One region of the Cytobacillus sp. Hz8 genome, then DNA from elsewhere that is predicted to be linked to it. Evidence: a T-box and tRNA genes for the amino acid it is inferred to sense, from the RefSeq annotation. Region 1 holds a T-box; the other regions hold tRNA genes.
The links. A T-box is a leader RNA that pairs with one kind of tRNA and senses whether it is charged. The one in region 1 lies ahead of tyrS (tyrosine--tRNA ligase), so its partner is inferred to be a tRNA-Tyr.

Region 2: it has a tRNA-Tyr gene. The T-box ahead of tyrS (tyrosine--tRNA ligase) is inferred to sense a tRNA for this amino acid. The anticodon was not compared.
Region 3: it has a tRNA-Tyr gene. The T-box ahead of tyrS (tyrosine--tRNA ligase) is inferred to sense a tRNA for this amino acid. The anticodon was not compared.

The regions. Positions count from the first base shown of each region.
Region 1 covers NZ_JBHKFI010000007.1:27,083-33,814, forward strand. Annotated here, with positions in the region: gene tdc (tyrosine decarboxylase) at 1-820, shown strand, start outside; gene nhaC (Na+/H+ antiporter NhaC) at 1,260-2,642, shown strand; gene tyrS (tyrosine--tRNA ligase) at 2,808-4,073, opposite strand; T-box leader at 4,125-4,352, opposite strand; gene ACE38V_RS10460 (IclR family transcriptional regulator) at 4,484-5,266, opposite strand; partial or broken gene ACE38V_RS10465 (transglutaminase-like domain-containing protein) at 5,422-6,029, opposite strand.
Region 2 covers NZ_JBHKFI010000023.1:105-6,836, forward strand. Annotated here, with positions in the region: tRNA gene ACE38V_RS20175 (tRNA-Val) at 1-13, shown strand, start outside; tRNA gene ACE38V_RS20180 (tRNA-Thr) at 187-262, shown strand; tRNA gene ACE38V_RS20185 (tRNA-Lys) at 432-507, shown strand; tRNA gene ACE38V_RS20190 (tRNA-Gly) at 513-587, shown strand; tRNA gene ACE38V_RS20195 (tRNA-Leu) at 594-682, shown strand; tRNA gene ACE38V_RS20200 (tRNA-Arg) at 699-772, shown strand; tRNA gene ACE38V_RS20205 (tRNA-Pro) at 780-853, shown strand; tRNA gene ACE38V_RS20210 (tRNA-Met) at 879-955, shown strand; tRNA gene ACE38V_RS20215 (tRNA-Ser) at 973-1,065, shown strand; tRNA gene ACE38V_RS20220 (tRNA-Met) at 1,244-1,317, shown strand; tRNA gene ACE38V_RS20225 (tRNA-Asp) at 1,325-1,401, shown strand; tRNA gene ACE38V_RS20230 (tRNA-Phe) at 1,718-1,790, shown strand; tRNA gene ACE38V_RS20235 (tRNA-Tyr) at 1,804-1,887, shown strand; tRNA gene ACE38V_RS20240 (tRNA-Trp) at 1,901-1,974, shown strand; tRNA gene ACE38V_RS20245 (tRNA-His) at 1,989-2,064, shown strand; tRNA gene ACE38V_RS20250 (tRNA-Gln) at 2,549-2,623, shown strand; tRNA gene ACE38V_RS20255 (tRNA-Cys) at 2,636-2,709, shown strand; tRNA gene ACE38V_RS20260 (tRNA-Gly) at 2,723-2,796, shown strand; tRNA gene ACE38V_RS20265 (tRNA-Ile) at 2,802-2,878, shown strand; tRNA gene ACE38V_RS20270 (tRNA-Asn) at 3,036-3,110, shown strand; tRNA gene ACE38V_RS20275 (tRNA-Arg) at 3,169-3,242, shown strand; gene ACE38V_RS20280 (DeoR/GlpR family DNA-binding transcription regulator) at 3,815-4,570, opposite strand; gene ACE38V_RS20285 (iron-containing alcohol dehydrogenase) at 4,863-6,014, shown strand; gene rhaB (rhamnulokinase) at 6,231-6,732, shown strand, end outside.
Region 3 covers NZ_JBHKFI010000001.1:495-6,372, reverse strand. Annotated here, with positions in the region: gene ACE38V_RS00110 (hypothetical protein) at 40-690, shown strand; gene ACE38V_RS00105 (cation diffusion facilitator family transporter) at 1,086-1,997, opposite strand; gene ACE38V_RS00100 (cyclic di-GMP-binding domain-containing protein, MshE-related) at 2,259-3,188, opposite strand; gene ACE38V_RS00095 (response regulator) at 3,181-3,573, opposite strand; tRNA gene ACE38V_RS00090 (tRNA-Asn) at 4,070-4,144, opposite strand; tRNA gene ACE38V_RS00085 (tRNA-Ile) at 4,366-4,439, opposite strand; tRNA gene ACE38V_RS00080 (tRNA-Gly) at 4,448-4,518, opposite strand; tRNA gene ACE38V_RS00075 (tRNA-His) at 4,562-4,637, opposite strand; tRNA gene ACE38V_RS00070 (tRNA-Tyr) at 4,674-4,757, opposite strand; tRNA gene ACE38V_RS00065 (tRNA-Phe) at 4,770-4,842, opposite strand; tRNA gene ACE38V_RS00060 (tRNA-Ser) at 5,014-5,106, opposite strand; tRNA gene ACE38V_RS00055 (tRNA-Met) at 5,125-5,198, opposite strand; tRNA gene ACE38V_RS00050 (tRNA-Ala) at 5,219-5,294, opposite strand; tRNA gene ACE38V_RS00045 (tRNA-Arg) at 5,330-5,406, opposite strand; tRNA gene ACE38V_RS00040 (tRNA-Gly) at 5,437-5,511, opposite strand; tRNA gene ACE38V_RS00035 (tRNA-Leu) at 5,520-5,604, opposite strand; tRNA gene ACE38V_RS00030 (tRNA-Lys) at 5,622-5,697, opposite strand; tRNA gene ACE38V_RS00025 (tRNA-Thr) at 5,716-5,791, opposite strand; tRNA gene ACE38V_RS00020 (tRNA-Val) at 5,825-5,878, opposite strand, start outside.

The DNA.
Region 1 (6,732 bases):
TTATAATTCTTTTAAAGCTATGAGTGAAGCTGATTCAATTACTATTGATCCTCATAAGATGGGATATATTCCGTATTCAGCAGGCGGTATCGCTATTAAAGATATTAGAATGCGTGATATGATTTCTTACTTTGCAACATATGTATTTGAAAAAGGTGCAGATATTCCTGCATTATTAGGTGCTTTTATGCTTGAAGGTTCTAAAGCCGGTGCAACTGCAGCAGCTATTTGGACAGCTCACAGAGTATTACCTTTAAATGTTACTGGATATGGAAAATTAATTGGTGCAAGCATTGAAGGAGCATACAGATTCTATAATTTCTTAAGTAACAAAAAATTCATAGTTGGAGAAAAGACAGTTGTTTGTCATACATTAACCAAACCTGATTTTAATATGGTTGACTATGTGTTTAAAGAAGAAGATAACTCAAATTTAGTAGAAATGAATGAATTCAATAAAGCATTTTATGATTACGCTTCTTATGCTAAAGGTGGGCTATATAATAATAGCTTTATGACTTCTCATACAGATTTTGCTACTGATGACTATGGAAATAGTCCGTTACCATTTGTTCAAAGTCTTGGATTTAGTAAATATGAGTGGGATAAGACAGAAAAAGTAACTATTCTTAGAGCTTGTGCCTTATCACCATATGCATGTGAAAAAGAAGTATTTGATGAATATGCAGCAAAAATAGAAAAAGCAATTCAAGAAAAGTTAGAAGCAATCTATAGTGATAAACAAGAAGATGAAATGTATAAACGCTTGTTCAAAGAATTATCACAAGAAAAAGAAGAAGAATTGGTTTATGTCAAATAAAAATAGTTGTTTATCTTTGTAAAGAATTAAGTTTAAGAAAATATCATTGGTCACATCCAAAAATAATTAATTTCCTCTGAAAAGTTATTAAATAAAAAAAGGATGTGTCCTAAAAGAATGAACAAGAAGAATTGGTTTATGTCAAATAAAATTTATTGTTCATCTTTGTAAAGAATTAAGTTTAAGAAAATATCATTGGACACATCCGACAATAATTTATTTTACCTCTATTAAGCTATTAGATTACGGAAAGATGTGTCCAAAAAAGTAAAGAAAAAATAAATAATTATTAAAATAGCACCTTTCCTTGTAAAAATGAGTTCATAAAAACATCATTGGACACATCCTAGGAATAATTTATTTTTCCTCAAAAAATAATTAAATTCAAGGGATGTGTCTAATAAAAGAAAATAACTAAAAGAGTAGAGAAGGTAAAAATATGAAAAATATTACATTGAAAGAAAGTGTTTTTCTTTTAAGTGTCCTATTGGCTATATTCGGTATTTGTATTATTGGATTTGAGTTGCCTCCGCAAATTCCAATATTAATTATAATAGGTATTATATTTATATTTGCAAAAATTAAGGGTGTTTCTTGGGATATTATTCACAAAGGAATAGAAAATGGAATTAAACCAGGGTTAATTCCTATTTTTATTTTCATGTTAATAGGTGCCTTAGTGAGCGTTTGGATTGCAAGTGGGACAATACCCACAATTATGATATATGGATTTAAAATATTATCTCCAAAACTATTCTTGCCATCAGTATTTGTAATTAGTTTCATAGTTGGTATTGTCGTAAGTTCATTTACAACAATTTCAACTGTAGGAATTGCACTTTCCGGTATGGGACAATTAATGGGATTTGATCCAGCCTTAACAGCAGGAGCCATCGTTTCTGGTGCTTATTTAGGGCACAATGTATCACCGTTAGCAGATACAACAAGTCTAGCATCTGCACTTGCAGAAATTGATATGTTTGAACATATTGCTAATTTGATGAAAACTGCTATTCCTACTTTTATTATTTCCTTAGTATTTTTTATGTTTTTTGGACATTCTAATACAACTGCCACAGGAGATGGTATAAATCAATTAGTAAATACACTCTCTTCAACTTTTCATATTTCAATTGTTACATTACTACCTTTATTAGTTATGTTTATTTTTTCATGGAAAAAAGTACCAGCTATACCAACTTTACTGGTTAGCATCGCAGTCTCTGTAGGTATTATTTATTTAAATAATCCACATTTAAGTTTTCTTGATCTTGCAAATTTGATTCAAGACGGATATGTTTCTAAAACAGGTGTGAAAAGTGTCGATTCATTATTAACCCGAGGCGGCATCCAAAGTATGATGTGGTCTGTTTCGCTTATCTTTCTAGCTTTATCTCTAGGTGGCTTGTTAGTCGAATTAAAGGTAATAGACACACTTATAAAAAGTATTCGCAATATTGTTAATACAAAAGGTAAACTGATTCTGACTACAACATTAACCTGTATTGGTGTAAATGTCATGGTTGGGGAACAATATTTATCAATGATACTACCAGGTAGAGCATTTAAGAAGCAGTACGACGCTATTAATCTGCAATCAAAGGAACTTTCTAGTGTTTTAGCAAATGCTGGAGCAGCAATTAACCCTCTTATTCCTTGGGGTGTTAGTGGTGTCTTTATAAAAGGAGCTCTAGGTATATCCACCATGGATTACTTTCCATTTGCTATTTCTTGTATAGTTGCCTTCGTGTTAAATATTATACTCGGCTTTATTATTCCTAATAAGGAAGCCAATTATATGGCAACAAAAAAAGTATCATAATTATTGAAATATATTATTTTTTATTTTAAATAAAAACTTTTTTAGCTTTTACAAAAAGGTCCGCAGAAATATTAACATTATTTCTGTCGACCTTTTTGTATTTTCTAGTGTAAAGAAAAAATATTGACGAAAAATATTAATCGCAAATTCAAAAGAAAGAATTGATTAATCTGTTAATCTTACAAGATTGTTGTTTTTCTTACCTTTACGAACGATAATAAACCTTCCTCCTATGGAGCTTTCCATAGTGATATCTGCATTGATATCATTAACTCGATCACCGTTTATTGAAATGGCACCGTTACTAACATCTTCTCGTGATTGACGTTTAGATGGTTCAAGACCTATATCTACAAGCCAATCAACAATATTTTTTGATTCCTTTGATGCATGGAATGTAGGCATATTTTTAAAACCTATCTCAATTTCATCTGCGGTCAATGATTTAATGTCTCCATTAAATAATGCGTCTGAAATTTTTAATGCTTGGTCTAATGCGTCTTCTCCATGTACAAACTTTGTAACTTCAAACGCAAGTACCTTTTGTGCCCAACGTTTATGAGGCTCAGTTCTCACTTTTACTTCTAAATCATGAATTTCCTCTTTTGATAAGAAGGTAAATAGCTTTAGAAATTTAATAACATCTAGATCATCAGTATTTAACCAGAATTGGAAGAACTCATATGGAGTTGTTTTTTCTGGATCTAACCAAATAGCTCCGCCTGCGGTCTTACCAAACTTGGTTCCATCAGCCTTTAATAGTAATGGGATGGTTGTTCCAAATGCTTTTGCTTCTGGACCTTCTTTTTTACGAATAAAATCAATTCCAGCTGTAATATTGCCCCATTGATCACTTCCGCCTATTTGCATTTGTACATCCAATTCTTTAAATAGATGGTGGAAATCTAGGGATTGCAGGATTTGGTATGAAAACTCTGTAAAAGATATACCTTTATCCAAGCGACTAGCCACAACATCTTTGGCTAACATACTATTAACACCAAAGTGTTTTCCGTAATCGCGTAAAAAATCAATTATATTGATCTTATGAGTCCAATCATAGTTATTTACAAATATTAATGGATTAGGAGCGTTATCAGAGTTAAATATTTTGTTCATTTGTTTAGTAAGTTTTTCAACATTATGTTGAACGGTCTCTAATGTTTGTAATTGACGTTCTGTTGTGCGCCCACTTGGATCCCCAATTGTTCCTGTTGCCCCTCCAATCAAAATAACTGGATGGTGGCCATGCATTTGGAAACGTTTCATCATAACAAAAGGTAATAAGTGGCCAATATGCATGCTATCACCGGTTGGGTCGATACCACAGTATAAGTATATTGATTTCTCTTCTACTAGTTTGTGTATCCCTTCGGCGTCCGTTTGTTGGTTAATTGCGCCTCTCCATTCTAATTCGTCAATAATATTCATGTCTTTTCACTCCTTTTTATGATATAAAAAAACGCCCCTATGTCATATAGACATAGGGACGATTATTTTAACCGTGGTACCACCCTAATTTGCATTAACAGTAACCATAAACATATTAATGCAGCTCATTTACGATATATATCGGATTGTTAGTCCGCTTAGCATTACCTAAGAAACTCGAGAGTGTAATTTGCGAATTTGTTTGTGCTAAGTTCCATCAACCCTTAGCTTTCTAAGTAACAGTGACAAATTGCTACTTCGCTCCTTCATTGTTATATAATATTAAATTATCTATTATTCTAATAGAACAACCAAAGCTTGTCAAGTAATAATAAATTATTATATTAAAATAAATTAATTTAATTTTATATATCAATATTAGCAAAGTAGTAAATGATTAAATCAAATAATTATATAGTAAGTAGCTCTGTCTTATCGATATATCCGGCATGATTAGACAGCCTTTTAGCTAAATGAATAATTTCACTAATGGCCTCGTCTTTTTTTTCATACCAACTATCTTCTAATAGAGTACAGTTGACTCCACAAATTATTTCATTTTTATGATTATATACAGGGGCTGCAATAGAATAACAACCTTTTGCCCATTCTTGATCACTAATAATATATCCTAACTTTCTAGCAATTTCTAACTGCTCCCAAAGCTCATCTATCGTCTTTATTGTATTAGGAGTCTTCCTAACCAGATCTTTTTCTTTATATAGGACTTGCAACTCATTATAATTGTATTGAATCAATTGGATTTTCCCAGTAGCTGTTGCGTGGGCTGGATATTGCATGCCTACTTCAATTGCTACTCGGACAGTTGAATCATTTTCTTGTTTTGCTAAAAATAATACATTGGTTTCATTTAAAACTCCCAATAGAATATTTTCCTTTAAATTTTCCCTTGTTTTTAATGCTTCCATGTTAAACGATTGTAGTAAATTAAAATTTTGGAAATAAGCTGAACCGTACGCACCTAGAGCTGGACCTAAGATATAAGTATCCCCTTTTTCTTTAATAACCCATCCTAAAATTTCAAGAGTATTTAACAATGAAAACATTGAACTTTTGTTAATATCTAGAGCTTTTGAAATATCTATTAATCTGTATTTTCCAGGATGCTTTGCTATTAAATTAAGAACTAGATTTGCTCGTTCAATCGAACGCATCCAATATTTTTCTGACATGTGATCAGCTCCTATTGATAGAAACTATAATGTTAAAGTTTAAATAATACAACCTACTAACGGCCAACGAATTTATTATAAAATGGTTATTTTTATTATATCATTTATTTAATTATGAATTAAGCGAATATTAAAACTAAATAGCGCTTACAGATCTATATACTTTCAGGCAAATGATGTTTATACATTTTTAATGCATCTGTATGCTCTTTTAAAACAGTTAAAGTTTTTGGATTAGGCTTTACATAAATAACAGGATAGTCCTTTTCATCAAATTTCTCATTAACTAAAAGGCTAATTTTTCTTCACCTATTGAAAATTGGGAATCAACACCAGTTTTGTTTCCACGAGCATCTAAACGAATCCATTTATTAAGAGGTTTTAAATAAATAGCATTTAAAGCATGAAGGGAATATCCTTTTTCTGGGGTATCAAACAACATCAATCGCTGATAACAGAAACCTGTTGGTATTCCTTGCGAACGCAATAGTGATGCTAATAAATTTGATTTTGCGTAGCAAATTCCTTCTTTATACTTTATTACTTCTGATGCTTTACAAGTAACTCGTTTTCCTTGAATATCCCATGAATGAGATATTTCATCACGAACAAATTCATAAGCAATTTTTGCCTTTTCAATTTCTGATTGAGCTGAGTTAAAAAGTTCCTTAATTTTCTTTTTTATCATTGGATTAGAGAAATTAACTTCATCAAATTCAAGTAAATAATCTTCTAATTGTTCAGACTCACAAATCATTTTCATTAACTATATCCACCTCATTGTGCATAATTATGTATAAATTAGAATTATTATACAACAAAATAAGGTGGTTTTAAATATTTACTGTTAAATTATCCTGCCCTTTAGCTTAATAAGAAATATCAATATGAAACACTTTTAAATTTTTCCGGTTCTTTTTTATTATACGGTCCTCGTATATTCCAACTCGTTCTTTAGTCTGTGTAAAAAAAGGAGTTGAATGCTTGAAAGATTTTTTTATCTCAAACGGCATATTTTGTTTTAAGATAACTTTCAAGAAATTATGAATTCTATCCTGAGCATGTTGAAGATTTTGTAATTATGTGAAATGCTATTGTGGTGAAAAAAAAAGGAGAAATTAAAAGAATTGAGTGAGGTGCCAGTGGTACTTGATCTCGATTCTTTTTGTTGACTGAAGCGTTTTATAAAAATCTTTTACTTGAAAAGAAAGTTTTTACTAACATTCTCATTAAAGGTACTACTGATGCAGTGCTTTTTTATAGTAACTCTTTAATAGACTGGCTGCTAATTCATCATAATCATCACTTATATATAGGTAAAAATTCGAAATTTCCAAAAATCACTTACGATAAACAAATCTTTTTGCAAAATCCACTGCCTTAATAATAGAAACATTGAATTCGAGAGGGTGTCAGATGAAAGAATTAATTAAGTATGAGCTGAGCTATATAAACTGTTTAAACAG
Region 2 (6,732 bases), on a different contig from region 1:
TCATCCTCCACCATTTATCTAATCAGACAAGCAAGCCGGCCTAGCACAATTGGTAGAGCACGACCGAAAAGCTTCTTTGAGGAACATCAGCATACTGATCGAGCTGCTACTTGAATAGGCTTACTGAGATCAGGATGACGATAACAAATTGCGTTGCTGAAAATAATTATTTTTACGAAAATATATGCCGGCCTAGCTCAATTGGTAGAGCAACTGACTTGTAATCAGTAGGTTGGGGGTTCAAGTCCTCTGGCCGGCACCACTAAAATAGAGAGCCATTAGCTCAGTCGGTAGAGCACGACCGAATAAGCTTCTTGTATAGGCCTCAGAGTACGCAATGAACTGCTTCATGAATAAGCTATCTGAAATGCGGACGTCGTAGATGCCATAGATTAAGAATAGAACTAAATTAATAAGCAAAATAAAATTGAGAGCCATTAGCTCAGTAGGTAGAGCATCTGACTTTTAATCAGAGGGTCGAAGGTTCGAGTCCTTCATGGCTCACCATATTTGCGGAAGTAGTTCAGTGGTAGAACATCACCTTGCCAAGGTGAGGGTCGCGGGTTCGAACCCCGTCTTCCGCTCCAAGTAATGCCGGGGTGGCGGAACTGGCAGACGCACAGGACTTAAAATCCTGCGGTAGGTGACTACCGTACCGGTTCGATTCCGGTCCTCGGCACCACTTTTAAATTAATAATGCGCCCATAGCTCAATTGGATAGAGCGTCTGACTACGGATCAGAAGGTTGCGGGTTCGACTCCTACTGGGCGCGTTTATTTCGGGAAGTAGCTCAGCTTGGTAGAGCACTTGGTTTGGGACCAAGGGGTCGCAGGTTCGAATCCTGTCTTCCCGATTTGTAGAGACATACTATAAGTTTTGGCGGCGTAGCTCAGCTGGCTAGAGCGTACGGTTCATACCCGTGAGGTCGGGGGTTCGATCCCCTCTGCCGCTACCATTTTTCATATGTTTTTTGGAGGAATACCCAAGTCTGGCTGAAGGGATCGGTCTTGAAAACCGACAGGCGGGTTAAACCGCGCGGGGGTTCGAATCCCTCTTCCTCCTCCATTTTATATGTCATCGCGGATGGAGCAACGAGCGTTACTCCAATGAACAATCTGCGAGTTGTACCGATTGATCCACAACTTGAGTAAGCTTTCTGAGATTGGGACAGTCATGCACAAACAAAATGCATTAACTAAACTTTATATATTATTATTATTATTATTATTATTATTATTATTATCGCGGGGTGGAGCAGTCTGGTAGCTCGTCGGGCTCATAACCCGAAGGTCGCAGGTTCAAATCCTGCCTCCGCAATCGCAATGGTCCGGTAGTTCAGTTGGTTAGAATGCCTGCCTGTCACGCAGGAGGTCGCGGGTTCGAGTCCCGTCCGGACCGCCATTTTTATCTTCTATAGGTAAGAATATGGCTTAGTAGCTCAGTCGGTAGAGCACGATCGAATAAGCTACGAAGCAAAAACAACAGCGCACAAAACGAAAGACATCTTGAATAGGCTTTCTGAGTTTTGGGCGAAGGACGAAGAAGAATTCTCTGTAGGTGAATATATATATGGCTCAGTAGCTCAGTCGGTAGAGCACGACCGAATAAGCTGCGAAGCAAAAGCTTCAGCGCACAAAACGAACGGCTACTTGAATTGACTTCCTGAGTTTTGTGTGAAGGACGAAGTGAGATTCTCTGTAGGTGAATATATTTATATGGCTCAGTAGCTCAGTCGGTAGAGCAAAGGACTGAAAATCCTTGTGTCGGCGGTTCGATTCCGTCCTGAGCCATCTTTTTTCATTTGGAGGGGTAGCGAAGTGGCTAAACGCGGCGGACTGTAAATCCGCTCCCATGGGTTCGGCGGTTCGAATCCGTCCCCCTCCACCATTAATGTCCATATAGGGGCATAGTTTAACGGTAGAACAGAGGTCTCCAAAACCTCCAGTGTGGGTTCGATTCCTACTGCCCCTGCCAATTAAATAATGATGGCGGTTGTGGCGAAGTGGTTAACGCATCGGATTGTGGTTCCGACACTCGTGGGTTCGATTCCCATCAATCGCCCCATTTTTAGAAATTACGACATTGGGTTGTTTATGATTGTGTTTTTGTGATAGAATGTGGAATGTTGAGGAATTTTCTGTAGAAGTTGTTTTGTCCCTCTGGTTTATTTATGCAGTTTAGGGGAATGTCGAAACATTAATTACAGAAGTAATTCAAAGAAACTTTTTCATTTGCAATGATTCTTTACGCAGGTAGTTTTGTTTTTAAGAAATACTCTTGAATGTTTTTTGTGGTTTAAATAAGGGTGTGTCGACATATTTAACTACAGGAGTAGTTCAAGGTAGTATATTCAGTTGCAAGTATTGTTTACGCATATGATTTTGTTTAAGAAATATTCTTGAATGGATTTTGTGGTTGTATTAAGGGAATGTCGAAACATTTAACTACAGAAGTAATTCGATGCAGCATATTCATTTGCAATTAAATGTTTCTGCGGTGCATATTCATGATGCTTACTCGAGGGAGTAATTTCATGGAGATTCTTCAGTGGGCTATAGCCAAGCGGTAAGGCAACGGACTTTGACTCCGTCATGCGTAGGTTCGAATCCTGCTAGCCCAGCCAATTTTATAATAAGGCAGCATAGCCAAGTGGTAAGGCAGAGGTCTGCAAAACCTTCACCACCGGTTCAAATCCGGTTGCTGCCTCCATTTTTATCATAATGCGGGTGTAGTTTAGTGGTAAAACTACAGCCTTCCAAGCTGTTGTCGTGAGTTCGATTCTCATCACCCGCTCCATTTAGGGGCCTATAGCTCAGCTGGTTAGAGCGCACGCCTGATAAGCGTGAGGTCGATGGTTCGAGTCCATTTAGGCCCACCATATTATTTTATTTCGCAGTAGCTCAGTGGTAGAGCAACGAGCATCTCTCCGATGAATATGCTTCGAGTTGTACTCATCGAGCCACTACTTGGATAAGCTTTCTGAGATGAGGACATTCGGCAAAGCTTTCTGAGATTTAGGAATGAAAACTTATTATTCCGCAGTAGCTCAGTGGTAGAGCATTCGGCTGTTAACCGAACGGTCGTAGGTTCGAATCCTACCTGCGGAGCCATTTATATATTAGGGTAATGGTTTTGGAAAAATTCCGTTATTCTCCATACATATCTAATGCGCCTTTAGCTCAGCTGGATAGAGCATACGCCTTCTAAGCGTACGGTCAGAGGTTCGAATCCTCTAAGGCGCGTAACAAGAGGGTACCCAAGGCAAAAAGCTTTTTGGTATTCTCTTTTTATTTGGATGATCCGATTTTAAATTATACAACTAAAGTGTGATACTAAAAGGAGAAGTGGAATGGCCTAAACTGGCTGTCCAACTTCTCTTTTTTTATTTGGTCGGGAGATCTTTAAAAAGAATAAACAAGTAAACTTTATGATTTAGAAAATATAAAGTTAGGTTTGGTACTCCGTTTATTCGCGGTCATCTTTTTATATGAGATTTTGAAAAAAGTACCCTCGTTTTCTATAAAATGCTCGCGAAACTACTAAAATATGCACAAAAAATTAGAAATGCCCGCGGAAAAGTGGCATTATTATCATTCAAAAGGAGGCGTGATCTTGATTATTCGCGACTTCCCAAATTTATTCGCGAAAATCCAAGGTTTATTCGCGACTTTTTAAATTTATTCGCGAAAATGACCAATTTATTCGCGACTGTCTTTTATATTCGCGATTTTGAAAAAATATTCGTGAGCACCCTCCACTATTCTCAAAAATCGATCTCCTCTACATTCAACACTCGCCGCAAAAATCAGTTAACTCAATAAATCACCGTTACATTTTGATCATGTAAATACTTAATCCACTCATCAGTAGGTTTTTGATCCGTGACGAGGTAATCGATTTCCTTAAATGACATAAAGCTGACAAAGGCGATGTTGTCAAATTTGGTGTGGTCTAATAGCAGCATGGTTTTTCCGGCTTGATAGATCATGGCTTTTTTTAGCTCTGAGTCAGGTTCGTTTGAGTCAGTTATGTCTTTTTCTTTATCAATACCTTTGCAGCTGATGATAGCTAAGTCGGTATTGTATTTATGTACGGTTTCTTGGGGAATGGAGCCGACAAGGGAAAAGGAATGTGGCCGCAGTATTCCACCAGTTGAAATGATGCGCAGCTTATCGCTGTTTATTTCATTTAATATCTTGACTGAATTCGTTATGATTGTGATGTTTTGTTTTTCGGTTAGCAATTTGACTAATTCGTAGCAAGTGGAACTCGAATCAACAAATAGGGAGTCATGATCGCTAATATAATTGAGTGCTTTTTGGGCAATTTCCTGCTTTGTTTGTAAATTTTGGTCACTTCTTGCAACAAAGGGAAGGTCCTCATTGGTGTGTTGATTAATGATCGCTCCTCCATAAGTTCGAGTAACGAGTCCTTCTTTTTCAAGTTTTTCTAAATCTCTTCTAATGGTTTCCTCTGTTACATTAAAGCGCTTGCTTAAATCGGAAACCAACACTCTTTTATCTATTTGAATAATCTCTATGACTCTTTGCCGTCTTTCAATAGGTAACACGGTAGAATTCCCCCTCAGATGAGTTGAGTACTATATCATTATTATAGCAAAAAATGTGGTTTTTGTACTAGTGTACTTGGAAAAACAAATAAAAACAACAAGAAAATGAGAAGATATGGTGAAAATACAACATGAACAAAGAAAATCATGTATGTTTTTGTTGACTTTCAAATAATCAAAATTTATTATTTAGTTAGGCAATAAAAAAGATGTTTTTTCCTTTTTTTTATCATTATTTGTGAATCATTGAGCAATAAATAATCAAAACAATATGATTTGGAGGCTGATCTTAATGAGTGGACATGTTCTATTTGTACCAAGCACAAACCTTATGGGAAGAGGATGTTTAGCTGAAGTTGGACCGTTTATCAAAGATATTGGCAAGAAAAAGGCATTAGTGGTAACAGATAAATTTTTGATGAAAAGTGGAATTGCGGATAGAGTTATTTCGGTTTTAAAGGAAGCCGAGATTGACTATGTGGTGTATGATGATGTGAAACCAAATCCATCAACAAGCACAGTCTATACTGGTGTTGATATCTATAAGGAAAATCAATGTGAATTATTAGTATCGATTGGTGGAGGCTCCCCACAGGACACAGCCAAAGCCATTGGTCTTTACATTACAAACGGTGGAGATATTCGAGATTATGAAGGGGTCAATAAAACCAAGAATAAATCTGTACCGATTGTAGCAATCAATACAACAGCAGGAACATCCAGCGAATTTACCATCAATTATGTTATTACGGATGAAGAGCGCAGTGTCAAAATGGTGATGGTTGATAAAAACAGCTTAGTAACAATTTCTGTAAATGATCCGGAATTAATGATAGGCAAACCAGCTGATTTAACAGCCGCAACAGGAATGGACGCGTTGACCCATGCAATTGAAGCGATTGTGACACCAGGTGCTTATACGGTTACAGACGCGATGGCGTTATCAGCGGTTGAAATCATTTTTAATTATCTTCCAAGAGCGGTGAAGGATGGGCATGATATTGAGGCTCGTGAACAAATGGCCTATGTGATGTTTCTAGGTGGAGTGGCGTTTAATAATGCTGGTTTAGGGTTTGTTCATGCGATGGCCCATCAATTAGGCGGAATGTACGACTTACCTCATGGGGTTTGCAACGCAATGCTTTTGCCAATTGTGGAACAGGAAAATGCGAAACGGAATCCCGTGAAATTTAGAGCGATTGCCAAAGCGATTGGAATAGAGGTTGCGGACAAGACCGATGAACAATGTGCGGATGCTGTTATTGAAGCGATCAAAGGACTGTCTAAAGAAGTAGGAATTCCATCTGTCCTTTCTGAATTAGGCGTAAACGAAGTGAATTTGGACAAGCTCGCTGAAAATGCATTGCTAGATGCCTGTGCACCGGGAAATCCATTCCAACCTACAAAAGAAGAAGTCATTGAAATGTTTAAAGAAATTATCTAAGAAAACAACTTGAATGTTGAACATTCTGCTCATCTGTTGTGATTTTCAACAGATGAGCTGTTTTTTGATAAAATTATCCGACTTTTGTGGAATTCATTCATTAGAAACAAAATGTTCAAAGAAAAAACAAAAAATAATGTTGTTTTATCTTTGTTTATGTTGTATTATGTTGTTGAAAACAAAGAAATGTTAGTTCTCAGAGGAAGTGGTGATCTAGTGACATATATTGCCGTCGATATTGGAGCATCCAGTGGACGCTTAGTTTTAGGGGAAATGAAGAATGCTCAATTAGAAATAAAAGAAATTCATCGATTTGCAAACGGTTTTATGGATATCAGTGGAACTTGTTACTGGGATATTGATCATTTACTGAATGAAATATTAAAAGGACTTGAAAAGGTGAAGTCCCTAGGAATTGAGACATGCACAGTTGGAATCGATACATGGGCAGTTGATTATGTTTTAGTTGGGCATGAAAGAAAGCGGTTACGTGAAGTCGTATCCTATCGTGATAGTCGAACAAAAGATACAATTGAAAAAATCATCAAACAGATGCCAAAAGAAAAAATATATCAAAAAACAGGAATCCAATTTCAGCCATTTAACACCCTTTATCAATTGTATGAAGAAGAGAAGGAAAAGCTGAAAGATGCGCAATATATCTTGATGGTGCCAGATTTCTTAGCCTTTTGTTTAACGGGCCGGCCTGTCGCGGAAA
Region 3 (5,878 bases), on a different contig from region 1:
CTATCAATTGTACAACATCTTTTAAAAGGAGAGACATTCATGAAGAAGAAATTTTTAATAGCAAGTTTATTTACCCTTTGCTTTTTCTGCTTAGCCAATAGCAGCCAGGCCGCAAAAGAAACCATAAATCCTGAAGGAGATGCCAATACTGGCCAGCACCAACATCATCATATGCAGCTCATCGATCCTGATACAGTAGAGGACCTCATGGAAGAAGGCTACACCAAAAAAGACATATTTATCGCATTACATATTGCCAAAAAGGCCAATAAAGAGATTGAGGATGTTTTGTCCTTTTATAAAAAAAATAAAAAATCATGGGATGTTACTGCAAAGCATTTCGGGGTCAATTTAGAAGAATTTAAGAGAATGAGACAAATGAACTGCCAATTTTTTGTAAAAAACAAAGAAGCTATTGTTCAATCATTAGCTAAATATACAAATAAGCAACCTGAGCAATTTCAGGCTTACATCAAGGATGACATCTCACTTCGATTCCTTGTTGCCGGTGCTGCCATTTCTAAACTGAGTGGCAAAGATTTAGAAGAGATTGTCAAATTGAAAAAACAAGGTCAATCTCTACATGATATCGTAGATGATCTAGATATTGACCACAATCAATTTCACGAGGAAATGAAAAAAATTCTTGATGGGATTGCTCCAACGCCGCAGTCTTCAAACCAACATTAAGAAATAAATAATAAATAGACCACAGGATATAAAATTGCTGTGGTCTATTTTATCCCACTCTTAACGGACATTTTGACTCCCCTTCAAGATTCTGAGAATACGAAGAAGATAAGTGGGAGATCAACTGTCCATAAAGGTCCGACGAGGGATTAAGGTCCTAGTCAGGCGAAGCCACAGGATGTGGCGTCCCTTGAGCGTGATAAGTGAAATAAGATTTTTCTTTGGGCTTCAGCCCTTAGAAAAATCAATCAGGCTCTGCGTGGCTAACCATCAAGTGGGGGATGAATGGCAGACTAAAAGCGCGACGTCAACACATAAGTCTGCACACTTCACGTCCTGTGCGTCGAAAACCCCCACTGATGGAAGTTTCACTTTATAATTAAATCTATTTTAGTTTAAATTGAACCGATCGGAGCCTGTAAGCAATCATAAGTCCCCTTCTCAATTTGGATTGTGGTATGTTCAATTCCAAAACGATCATGTAGCTCCATACTTATTTTTTGAAGGAGAACATCATTATCAGTAATGTCTGAACGAATAAGATGGACCGTTAAAGCCGGCTCCGTCGTACTCATTCCCCAAACATGTAAATCATGAACGTCTACCACAGTAGGGATATCTTTCAGGTACTGCTGAATTTGATTAACATCAATACCATTTGGAACAGCGTCTAAAGATAAATTAATGGATTCACGTAATAATCCCCACGTTCCAATAAATATCACAATCACAATGACTAAGCTCATTAAAGGATCCATCCAATTCCACCCTGTCCAGAGTACAATAAAACCTGAAATCACAACTCCCAATGAAACGACTGCGTCGGCAACCATATGTAAAAAGGCGCCTCGAATATTTAGATCATCTTTACTCCCTTTCATAAATAACAAAGCGGTAATCGAATTAATGACGATACCAACCAAAGCTACGGATATAATGATTCCTCCTTCAACCGGAGAAGGAGATGAAAACCTTTGAATGGCTTCCCAAGCTATTGCCCCAATAGCTACTAGTAGAAAAACAGCATTAAATAATGCGGCTAGGATAGAACTCTTCTTAAATCCATATGTCCGCTTTGAAGTGGGAGCTTTCTTTCCTAACCATACAGCAATCCATGCAATTAATAATCCTAATACATCACTTAAATTATGACCAGCATCAGCCAGCAATGCTAAAGAATCTCCTACGATACCATAGACCACTTCAACAATAATAAATAAAATATTTAATATAATCCCAAATCCAAATGCAAACCCATAATTTACAGGACTATGATGATGATGTTCGTGATTATGATCATGACCCATCTTAATTCTCTCCTTTCCCTCTCATACTTTATCCTTTAAATCATCATTGTCTTTTATAACAGTTCTATATGAGTATATGTTCATATTCAAATTATGCTACAACGTCATGCAAAAATCAACAAAAAATCCCCAATTATTTTTACCGCTATTTTTCCCATTGAATGAGTACCTTTCATGTGATTTAAGAAAAAAAGAAAAGCGTTGCTGAAATAAATTCAACAACGCTTTTAAAACAACTCGATTTTCACATTTCCTATGGATTTAAGCGAAAGCTTGAGAATCATCTATTGAATGAATATGGATTTTCTCAAGATTTTGGGAAAGAAGCAAAGAAAAAGTTCCCTTTGTTGTTTGCACTTTTAGAATATAACTCGTTGCTTCACCTTGAATCTCTGAATGATGAGTCACCTGTTGCGGCTTCATTTCTAACTCACATCCTTGATTCGACATATTGACAAGGAAGATACCATTATGTAAATTCAAAAACTCACTGACGGATGCCTTTGCCAGCTCATCTATTTCAGTTAATTGTTCTTCTGCATATGCAGAAGCAATTTCAAGAAATACATCTTCATTAGCCGCTATTGCAGTATAAAGAGTCTTTTCTCCTACTATATCTTGATGAACAACCCAATCATAATTAAATGGTTGATCTAATCCATGCACTTCTAAGTAAACTTGATTATCTATAAAACGAATTATATTTTTAGCAAACAAGGAGATGTATTGAATAATATAGTCCTTATTTCCTAAATCCATTATATTAATAGAATTCTCAACCAGTGCTTCAATATCCCCACTTTTGATTGCTTCAAATTTATCATCTGTTAAACTGTGTTTGACTTTATAATCAGAAAGTGCACTCGAATATTGTTCAATAGTCATGAAACCTTGATCAACAAGTGCCTGAGCTAATAATAAATGATCCTGCTTTTGCGCAGATAGCATTTGATTTACTTGTTCATCCGTCAAATACCCCAATTCAACTGCGATCTCGCCAAAGCGTTTATCCATTTGTCTTTGCTTTTCATGAACCTCTTCAACCTGCGAGGCAGTCATATAACCTTCATCAACAGCCATGACACCAATTTTGACATGAGTGGTCCCTTGCTTCTCTAAAGCTTCTTTAAGCTGCTCGGCTGTTATTAATCCACTGTTTAATAGATAATGACCAAAATATTGACTAAACATGTGCAGTCTCCTCTCTTTCTTTTAATATCTTTTCAATGATGCTTGCAACAGCATCGAGAGAGACTGGCTTCTGTATAAAATCATATGCTCCAAGCTGTAAAGATCTCTTTAAGTGATCCTTTGTTCCGGCTGATGAGGCCATCACAACCTTGATATTTGAATCAAATTCCATAATTTCCTTCAAGGCTTCCATTCCATCCTTATCAGGCATAACAATATCCAAGAAAACAAGATCCGGACGATGTTCCTTAACTAATTCAATCACTACTTGACCATTAACTGCTTCTAAAATCTCTTTACACTTACATTTTTCTAAGAGGCCAATAAACTTTTTCCGAATTAGCATGGAATCATCACAGATAATCACTTTTAAATTATTCTCCATAGATGCTCAACTCCTAACAGATAATGAACTTTTCATACGCAATCTGGAACAATGACAACATCAAAGAATGAAATAATAAGGATTTTAGGTTGGAATTCCTTATTCATTAAATTTCGAGATTAGAGGGCCAAAATCCTTTTTATAATCGAAGAATATTCCTGCTTTTTGTCGATTTTTGGAGAATATTAAAGTCTTTTGGCCTAAAACATTCATTTGATCCTTTTCTATTTTTTGTATAATAATTCCTTTTCTAATTCATACTGTTAATGAGTTTGTTTTGGAGGAGATGAATAACAATGAAAATAATTGGATTATGCTATAAGTGTAATGGAGTAGGTTATATAAAAAAATATCTTATAATTAAAAAAACCTGTACTCATTGCTATGGCACAGGAAGAATTAGTCAAAGTATTCAAGAATATCGAGGAATTTAATTAAATCAAAAAAACAAGCTAATCAAAAATAACGAAAGCTTGGTTTTATCTTTTTAATAAAATGGCTCCGCAGGTAGGATTCGAACCTACGACCGTTCGGTTAACAGCCGAATGCTCTACCACTGAGCTACTGCGGAATAATAAGTTTTCGTTCCTAAAACTCGGAAAGCTTTGCCGAATGTCCTCATCTCAGGAAGCTTATCCAAGTAGCGGCTCGATGAGTACAACTCGAAGTATATTCATTGGAGAGATGCTCGTTGCTCTACCACTGAGCTACTGCGGAATACTCTTTCAAAATATCACAAAAAACAATTATACATAATCATTTTCTAAAAAGCAAAGTATTTCTAAAAGAAAATGGGCCTAAATGGACTTGAACCATCGACCTCACGCTTATCAGGCGTGCGCTCTAACCAGCTGAGCTATAGGCCCATATGGAAAGCGGGTGATGGGAATCGAACCCACGACAACAGCTTGGAAGGCTGTGGTTTTACCACTAAACTACACCCGCAGAACAGTGACAATTCTATTAGGATTTTCGCTCTTAAATATAATGGGGCGATCGATGGGAATCGAACCCACGAGTGTCGGAGCCACAATCCGATGCGTTAACCACTTCGCCACGACCGCCATTATTTTCCAACTCTCATAGTCAGAAGCAAATAGTGGTGGAGGGGGACGGATTCGAACCGCCGAACCCAAGGGAGCGGATTTACAGTCCGCCGCGTTTAGCCACTTCGCTACCCCTCCAAATAAAAAAGATGGCTCAGGACGGAATCGAACCGCCGACACAAGGATTTTCAGTCCTTTGCTCTACCGACTGAGCTACTGAGCCATATAAAAATATTCACCTACAGTTAATTCCACTTCGTCCTTCACCCAAAACTCAGGAAGTTTATTCAAGAAGCCTTTCGTTTTGTGTGCTGATGCCTTTGCTTCGCAGCTTACTCGGTCGTGCTCTACCGACTGGAGCTACTGAGCCATTAAGCATTGTTAAATTATATGATGGCGGAGGAAGAGGGATTCGAACCCCCGCGCGGTTTAACCCGCCTGTCGGTTTTCAAGACCGATCCCTTCAGCCAGACTTGGGTATTCCTCCAAATATATATAATAATAGTAGCGGCAGAGGGGATCGAACCCCCGACCTCACGGGTATGAACCGTACGCTCTAGCCAGCTGAGCTACGCCGCCATATTTATTAATATAATGAATGGTGGAGACTAGCGGGATCGAACCGCTGACCTCCTGCGTGCAAAGCAGGCGCTCTCCCAGCTGAGCTAAGCCCCCAATAATAAAGATTTTCTAAAAAAATATTTTTTTAATGGCGCGCCCAGTAGGAGTCGAACCCGCAACCTTCTGATCCGTAGTCAGACGCTCTATCCAATTGAGCTATGGGCGCAAATTTTAGTTAAATTAATCATTTAAAAACTGGAGCGGAAGACGGGGTTCGAACCCGCGACCCCCACCTTGGCAAGGTGATGTTCTACCACTGAACTACTTCCGCGCGCTTAATGGTGCGGGTGAAGGGAGTCGAACCCCCACGCCTTGCGGCGCCAGATCCTAAGTCTGGTGCGTCTGCCAATTCCGCCACACCCGCGTATTTGAAATGTATAATGGTGAGCCATGAAGGACTCGAACCTTCGACCCTCTGATTAAAAGTCAGATGCTCTACCTACTGAGCTAATGGCTCTTAAAAAATAATTTGATATGGTGCCGGCGAGAGGACTTGAACCCCCAACCTACTGATTACGATTCAGTTGCTCTACCAGTTGAGCTACACCGGCATCTGAATACAAAAACATTAACAATATTTTATATGGTGGAGGATGACGGGCTCGAACCGCCGACCCTCTGCTTGTAAGGCAGATGCT